Thiohalobacter thiocyanaticus: one gene and its partner. The main gene of each other region encodes a partner of the protein of the gene in region 2 in a complex. Links are inferred from orthologs where the notes say so. Each region holds a gene or a part of one and is shown on either strand. Other genes may lie near its edges.

Region 1 (5,486 bases), 1.6 Mb from region 2 along the record:
AGCTCCTACGTAGTGGAATCGGAGAACTTCGAGTCCATCCACAACCACTCGGCCTACGCCATGATCATCAAGGACGAGGAAAGCGAACAGGCCTGAACCACCCGGTGACCGGCAGCGAAGCATCAGCTGCCCTGAATCCCAGCCTCTTAACCTCAGCATGCCCGTTGCGGGCATGGATCTTCGCAATCACTGCATGTCCTGATTCTGCATCTGCTCGAACACGTAGCCATGCAGCAGGATGGTATCCATATGCTCGATAAGCTGGAATTCGACTCCGTACTGATAACGCCCTGAGCCTTCTGCCGTCTCCGCGGCTTTCGCGGAGCGGATAATCGCAGGCATCTTCAGATATTTCTCGGTACCGGCGATGGGTACGCGGGCGGTCATGCTGATCAGGTCGCCGGCTCCGCCCAGCGGACTATCGCTGGCCACAAAGGCGCCGGCCGTGCTGATGTCCAGAATCGTACCCCGGCTGTCCAGGCTCTGGGTGGGGTCCTCGGGTGAAGGATGGGAGACTATAACCGGCAGCTGCGTCTGTACCCGCACGGCCTTGCGCACCACAATGCGCTCCAGTTCATCCGGGTAGGCCAGGTGCAGATGCGGATAGGGGCGCATGCTGTTGTGGATGATGCGGCTGTTGAAACCGTAGCAGGTGTTGCCGGAGAGCATGCGCACCACCAGCGGCTGGCCCTCGCGCACCAGCATCACCTTGCCGTCGATGCGCGGGGTGGTGATCACCAGACTGGCATTGGGCAGGTAGCCGATTACCTTGGCAGCGTACTTGCGCTGCTCCTGGCTGACGAACTGCACCTGCAGCACATCGCCGACGCCGAGCTTGAGATCCACGACCTGATCTGCTTCCGCCTTTGCCATGAACGACTGTCCTTTGCCCTGCCCGCCCGCCCATGGGGCCTCCCGTCGGGCAATATCACTACAGTATCGGCAGGCCGACGGCATTTCCTGAGGCCGGCAGCCAGCCGACGGCGGCCGCAAGCCACAGGCAGAGGCCGGCGAACACACCTGCCAGCACATCGTCGATCATGATGCCCAGCCCGCCCTGCACATGCCGGTCGAGCCAGCGGATCGGCCAGGGTTTGAGGATGTCGAACAGGCGGAACAGGACGAAGCCGATAAGCAGGGCCGGCCAGCTCGGCGCCACGGCGGCCAGGGTGATCCACAGCCCCACCACCTCGTCCCAGACGATGGCGGAATGGTCATGCACTCCGAGCGCCCGGGCGGTATATCCGCAGACCCAGACCCCGAGCAGAAAGGCCAGTATCACAACCAGCAGATAGAGAGGCAGCCCCAGCCCGGCGATGAGCGGGTAGAGAATGGCACCGGCCAGGGTCCCGAAGGTGCCGGGGGCAACCGGCGCCAGGCCGCTGCCGAAGCCCAGCGCCAGCAGATGGCGGGGGTCCTTCAACCAGTGGAGGGTGGGTTGTTTCATTTCTTTCTCATCAGCGACATGCCGGGCGCGCCCCTGTGGCAGACACGCAGTAGGATGGGTGGAGGCACCGTGTGCCGCAACCCATCAACAGGTCGTACCACGATGGGTTGCGCTGCGCTTCACCCATCCTACGATTGCGGCGCAAAATGCTGATAGCCTTTTCCATGCGCCTGATAGCCGCCGCCATCGGCATGCTGCAGCACCAGACCTTCTCCCGCGGTGATCCGGCCAATCCGGGTCAGGGCGATGCCCAGAGTCTCCGTCAACATGTTGATTTTTGGCTCCTTTTCCCCGGACACAGTGAAACAGAGTTCGTAGTCATCGCCGCCGGCCAGGGGCCAGTCGTACCAGGCCACGTCATCGCCCGTCACCAGTTGCGTCAGCGCCGGATGTCGGGGCACGGCATCCACGTCGATTTCGGCACCCGCACTGCTGGACCGGCACAGGTGGCCGAGATCGGCCAACAGGCCATCGGAGATGTCGATGGCCGCGCTGGCCAGTCCGCACAGTGCCTGCCCCAGAGCGAGTCGCGGTTCCGGATAATCCAGCCGGGCCCGGCATGCCTGCCTTGCCTCAGAGTCTGCCGGGCTGTCGGACGATGCGAGCGCGGCCGCGGCCGCGCCGAGGCCGCCACTGATATAGATCGCATCGCCGGGCCTGGCACCGCTGCGCGTCAGCGCCTGGCCTTCCGGCACCCGACCATGCACCGTCACCGTCACGCTCAGCGGGCCGCGGGTGGTGTCACCGCCGATCAATGCGATTTCCGAGTCACGCGCCAGTCGGCCGAAGCCCGCGGCGAAGGCCGCGAGCCAGGCCTCATCGGCCTCGGGCAGGGTCAGGGCCAGCAGCGCCCAGGCCGGCTCGGCACCCATGGCGGCCAGATCGCTGAGGTTGACCGCCAGTGCCTTGTGGCCGATGGCCCGGGGATCGGTGCCGGCAGGGAAGTGCACGCCGGCGACCAGGGTATCGACCGCGATGACCAGTTCCTGCCCGGGCGGGACACTGACCACCGCGGCATCGTCGCCGATACCCAGTCGGATGTCGTCGCGGTCCGGGGTCAGCCCGGCGAAATACTGTGCGATGAGATCGAATTCGCCGATCGGCATGGCGGTCTCAGGCGCCGCCGCCCGTCCCCGGCAGGCCGCCCCCGGATTCACCCCGGGGATGCTCGACCCCGCGCAGCTGCCGCGCGACCTGATCGAGCACACCGTTGACGAAGGAATGGCCCTGCTCGGCGCCGAACTTGCGCGTCAGGGCGACGGCCTCGTTGATCACCACCTTGTAGGGGATGTCGATGCGATGCATGAGTTCATAGGTGGCAATACGCAGGATGGCGCGCTCGACCGGATTGACCTCCTCAAGCGGGCGATTCAGGGCCGGCGCATAGCAGGCGTCCAGTTCCGTGGCCCGGGCGATGACGCGTTCGACCAGCTCGCGGAAGTAGCCACGGTCGGCATTGCGCAACTCGGCCTCGTCCTGTTCGAACTGGGCCAGGATGTCATGGGCATCCATGGCCGTGAACTGCCATTGATACAGGGCCTGCATGGCCAGCCGCCGGGCCCGGCTGCGGGCGGCGTTGGGATGAGACCTGCCGGTCGCCGGGCGTGCGGCCATCTCAGGTCTCCAGATTGCGCAGCAGGTTGATCATCTCGATGGCCGACATGGCCGCCTCCACGCCCTTGTTGCCGGCCTTGGTGCCGGCGCGCTCGATGGCCTGCTCGATGGTGTCCACCGTCAGCACGCCGAAGGCCAGCGGAATATCGTGTTCCAGACCCACCTGGGCCAGCCCCTTGGTGCACTCGCCGGCGACGTATTCGAAATGCGGGGTGCCGCCGCGGATGACCGCCCCCAGAGCGATGATGGCGTCATACTGTTTGCTCGCCGCCAGGCGCTTTGCCACCAGCGGCATCTCGAAGGCGCCGGGCACCCGCACGATCTTCAGATCGCGCCGCTCGGCGCCGTGGCGCACCAGGCAGTCGACGGCACCCGCGAGCAGGCTGTCGACGATGAAGCTGTTGAAGCGCGCCACCAGCAGGGCGATGCGCGCGTCCTTGACGGTCAGGCCGCCTTCGATTTCGGTGATGTCGGTCATGTTCCACTTATCCTTCGGTTATACATTCGTCATTGCGAGCGAAGCGTGGCAATGACGGAACAATTCAATCCGGCTCCACGTATTCGACCACGTCCAGGCCGAAGCCGGCAATGCCATGCATCTTCTTGGGCGCGCTGAGCACCCGCATGCGGGTCACGCCCAGGTCAGCCAGGATCTGGGCGCCGATGCCGTAGGTGCGCAACTCCTCGCGCTGGCGGCGCGGCTCACCCAGGCCGCCCTCGGCATAGGCGCGGATGCGGTGGATCAGCGCCTGCGGGTCGTCCGGTTTGCCCAACACGACCACCACGCCGCTGCCCTCGTCGGCCACCCGCTGCAGTGCCCGGCGCAGCGGCCAGCCGCAGTCGGAAGTGGTCGCACTCAGCAGGTCGCACAGGGCACCCTGGACGTGTACCCGCACCAGTACCGGCTGATTGTAGTCCGGTTCGCCGCAGACCAGTGCCAGGTGCGTATCGCCGTCGATGCAGTCTTCGTAGGCGATCAGCCGGAACTCGCCGAATTCGGTCGGCAGCATGCATTCGGCCGCGCGCTCCACCGTCGTCTCGTTCTCGATCCGGTAGTGAATGAGATCGGCGATAGTGCCCATCTTCAGGTCATGCTCGGCGGCGAACTTCTCCAGATCCGGCCGCCGCGCCATACTGCCGTCCTCGTTGAGGATCTCGACAATCACGGCGGCCGGTTCGGCCCCGGCCAGCCGGGCCAGGTCGCAGCCGGCCTCGGTATGGCCGGCGCGGGTCAGCACACCGCCCGGCTGGGCCATGAGGGGGAAGACATGCCCCGGCTGGACGATGTCGGCGGGTTTCGCCTCCGGCGCCACCGCCGCCTGCACGGTACGGGCGCGGTCGTGGGCGGAGATGCCGGTGGTCACGCCCTCGGCGGCCTCGATGGACAGGGTGAAGGCGGTGCCGTGCTGGGCAGTGTTGTCGCGCACCATCAGAGGCAGCGCCAGCTGCTCGCAGCGTTCGCGGGTCAGGGTCAGGCAGATCAGGCCGCGGCCGTATCTGGCCATGAAATTGATATCCTCCGGACGCACCCGGTCGGCCAGCATCAGCAGGTCGCCCTCGTTCTCGCGGTCCTCGTCATCCATCAGGATGATCATCCGGCCCTGCCTGAGATCGTCGATGAGTTCCTGTGTGGTGTTCAGGGACATATTGGTTGTGGTGTCCACCTGCATTCAGTCCTTACCTGTCATTGCGATGCTCAGCGCGGCAATGACGGAAAAAGTCATTTGATAAATCCATGCTCGGCCAGAAAGGCAGCGCTGATCCCGCTGCCCGGCTCGGCCGCCCGCTCGCCCAGCAACAGCCGCTCCAGATAGCGGGCGATGATGTCCACCTCCAGGTTCACCCGGGTACCGCTGCGGTACCCGCCGATGGTGGTCTCCTGCAGGGTGTGCGGCACGATGTTGAGATCGAAGGCCGCGCCCTCGACCGCATTGACCGTGAGACTCACTCCGTCGACGCAGATCGAGCCCTTTTCGGCGATATATTTTGCCAGACCCGCGGGCGCCTGTATGCGAAAACGCTCCGAACGGCCCTCGGAGCGGCGCTCGAGCACCGTACCGACGCCGTCCACGTGGCCGCTGACCAGGTGACCGCCCAGCCGAGTGGTCGGGGTCAGGGCCTGTTCCAGGTTCACCCGGCTCCCGACCGTAAGGTCGCGAAAGCCGGTACGCGCCAGGGTCTCGCCGGAAACATCGGCCCAGAAACCGTCGCCGGGCAGTTCCACCACCGTCAGGCACACGCCGTTGACGGCAATACTGTCGCCGGGTGAGACGTCATCGAGCGCCAGCTTACCGGTGCGGACGCGAACACGGGTATCCTCGCCGCCCGGCTGCAGCGCGGCAATCTCGCCGATGGCCTGGATGATGCCTGTGAACATGGGTCGGTTCTCTCTTCAAATTCTCAAATGGCCACGGACTACACGGAA
Region 2 (2,734 bases):
TCCGACACCAGCGGCGCCAGCAGAACCTTCATCAGGCGTTCCTGACTCATGCCAGTCTCTCCTCAAACTTCTTCAGGGTGTCGACCGTCATCAACACCTTTTCGAACCCGATCAGGCTGACCGGATCGGCGGTCTCTGAATCGCACACCCCGACGTTGTAGAGGTTGCGCGCGGCGAGATACAGATTCTCGTCGGCATCGTCATTGACGATCAGCACATCCCGCAGATCCATGTCCTTGAGCTTGCCCACCAGGTCCCTGGTCCTGGGCGCAGCAAGCGAGAAGTCGTCCACGATCACCAGTCGATCCTGACGCAGCAGTTCGGACAGGATCGAGGCCATGGCCCCGCGGTACATCTTCTTGTTCACCTTCTGGGAATAATCGCGCGGACGAGCGGCAAAGGTCTTGCCGCCACCCGCCCACAGCGGGCTGCGAATTGTACCAGAACGCGCCCGGCCTGTCCCCTTCTGTCGCCAGGGCTTGGAACCGCCGCCGCGCACGTCGGAGCGGCTCTTCTGCGCCTTGGTGCCGGCACGGCCGCCGGCCATGAAGGCGGTCACGACCTGGTGGATCAGCGCCTCGTTGAAATCCCGGCCGAAGGCCTTGTCCGAGACACTGACAGATGCACCACCCTGAACCTGAATATCCATCATTGCCTCCTCAAGCCTTGACTGCCGGGCGCACGATCACATCGCCGCCCTTGGCGCCGGGCACCGAACCCTTGATCAGCAGCAGGTTGCGCTCGGCATCCACCCGCACCACTTCCAGGCTCTGGGTGGTGCGGCGCACGCTGCCCATGTGGCCGGCCATCTTCTTGCCCTTGAACACACGGCCGGGAGTCTGGTTCTGACCGATGGAACCCGGAGCGCGATGCGACAGCGAGTTGCCGTGGGTGGCGTCCTGGGTACGGAAGTTGTGACGCTTCACACCGCCCTGGAAGCCCTTGCCGATGCTGGTGCCGCTGACGTCGACCTTCTGGCCGTTCTCGAAGATATCGACCTTGATCTCGGCGCCGACCTCGATGCCCTCGCCTTCCTCGCCGTACAGGCGGAACTCCCATAGCCCGCGGCCTGCCTCGACCCCGGCCCTGGCGTAGTGCCCGGCCAGCGGCTTGGTGACGCGCGAGGCGCGCCGGCTGCCGGTGGTTACCTGCAGCGCACGATAGCCGTCGGTCTCCTGCGACTTCAGCTGGGTCACCCGGTTCGGTTCGACCTCGATTACGGTCACCGGAACCGCCGCCCCGTCTTCGGTGAAGACGCGGGTCATTCCGATCTTGCGGCCTACAACTCCGATCGCCATTGCTCTAACCCTAATACTCTGGCATGCCGGCACAACGCCGGCTGCATCAATTCAACTTAATCTGCACGTCCACGCCAGCGGCAAGATCCAGCTTCATCAGCGCATCGACCGTCTTGTCGGTCGGATCGACGATGTCCATCAGCCGCTTGTGGGTACGGATCTCATACTGGTCCCGCGCGTCCTTGTTGACATGCGGCGAGATCAGCACGGTGAAGCTTTCCTTTTTCGTGGGCAACGGAATCGGACCGCGCACCTGAGCGCCGGTACGCTTGGCCGTCTCCACGATCTCCCGCGCCGACTGATCGATCAGACGATGATCGAAGGCCTTGAGGCGGATACGAATTCGCTGGTTGGTCATGTTTAACCCTATAGTTTCAGTATGGGAACAGGGCCGGGCCCTGTTCCCGAACTTCCGGAATTACTCGATGATCTTGGAGACCACGCCGGCGCCCACGGTACGGCCGCCTTCGCGGATGGCGAAGCGCAGACCCTCTTCCATCGCGATCGGCGCAATCAGCGACACCGTCATCTTCACGTTGTCGCCCGGCATCACCATCTCCACGCCTTCCGGCAGATCGCATGCACCCGTCACGTCCGTCGTGCGGAAGTAGAACTGCGGACGATAACCGTTGAAGAACGGCGTGTGACGACCACCCTCGTCCTTGCTCAGCACATACACCTCGCACTCGAACTTGGTGTGCGGCGTGATCGAACCCGGCACGCACAGCACCTGTCCGCGCTCCACATCGTCACGCTTGGTCCCGCGCAGCAGCACGCCCACGTTGTCGCCCGCCTCGCCCGAGTCCAGCAGCTTGCGGAACATCTCCACACCCGTCACCGTGGTCTTGGTGGTGTCGCGAATACCCACGATCTCCACCTCGTCGCCCACCTTGACGATGCCGCGCTCGATACGACCGGTCACCACCGTGCCGCGACCCGAAATCGAGAACACGTCCTCGATCGGCATCAGGAACGGCTGGTCCACCGGACGCTCCGGCACCGGAATGTAGCTGTCCAGCGCCTCCAGCAGCTTCTCGATCGACGGCACGCCGATCTCCGAGGTGTCGCCTTCCAGCGCCTTGAGCGCCGAACCGGTAATGATCGGGGTGTCGTCGCCGGGGAAATCATAGGAAGACAGCAGATCGCGGATCTCCATCTCCACCAGCTCCAGCAGCTCCGGATCATCCACCTGGTCGGCCTTGTTCATGTACACCACGATCGAGGGCACACCCACCTGACGCGCCAGCAGGATGTGCTCGCGCGTCTGCGGCATCGGACCGTCCGCCGCACTGCACACCAGGATCGCACCGTCCATCTGCGCCGCACCCGTGATCATGTTCTTCACATAGTCGGCGTGACCAGGACAGTCCACGTGCGCATAGTGGCGCGCATCCGTCTCGTACTCCACGTGAGCAGTGGCAATCGTGATCCCGCGC

What was found.
Region 1: the proteins of rpsJ (region 2) and nusB are in contact, whole or in part, in a solved structure (PDB 3D3B), measured with the Escherichia coli proteins. The link is inferred for Thiohalobacter thiocyanaticus from one-to-one orthologs.

Annotation. Positions count from the first base shown.
Region 1 is NZ_AP018052.1:1,236,626-1,242,111, reverse strand. The notes cover bases 1,312-4,068. They hold nusB (transcription antitermination factor NusB), read right to left. Parts: upstream 3,062-4,068; coding sequence 2,561-3,061; downstream 1,312-2,560. Other genes in these bases: ribBA (bifunctional 3,4-dihydroxy-2-butanone-4-phosphate synthase/GTP cyclohydrolase II), read right to left, coding at 3,604-4,068; ribH (6,7-dimethyl-8-ribityllumazine synthase), read right to left, coding at 3,063-3,539; thiL (thiamine-phosphate kinase), read right to left, coding at 1,576-2,553; CFK21_RS05840 (phosphatidylglycerophosphatase A family protein), read right to left, coding at 1,312-1,447. Outside these bases: GTP cyclohydrolase FolE2, read left to right, coding at 1-96; CFK21_RS05845 (flagellar brake protein), read right to left, coding at 187-873; more of CFK21_RS05840, read right to left, coding at 932-1,311; more of ribBA, read right to left, coding at 4,069-4,707; CFK21_RS05815 (riboflavin synthase), read right to left, coding at 4,782-5,438. UniProt on the Escherichia coli protein: Part of the processive rRNA transcription and antitermination complex (rrnTAC). The complex forms an RNA-chaperone ring around the RNA exit tunnel of RNA polymerase (RNAP).
Region 2 is NZ_AP018052.1:2,857,974-2,860,707, forward strand. It holds rpsJ (30S ribosomal protein S10), read right to left. Parts: upstream 1,657-2,734; coding sequence 1,345-1,656; downstream 1-1,344. Other genes in the region: rplW (50S ribosomal protein L23), read right to left, coding at 1-50; rplD (50S ribosomal protein L4), read right to left, coding at 47-649; rplC (50S ribosomal protein L3), read right to left, coding at 660-1,298; tuf (elongation factor Tu), read right to left, coding at 1,717-2,734. UniProt on the Escherichia coli protein: Involved in the binding of tRNA to the ribosomes. Part of the processive rRNA transcription and antitermination complex (rrnTAC). The complex forms an RNA-chaperone ring around the RNA exit tunnel of RNA polymerase (RNAP).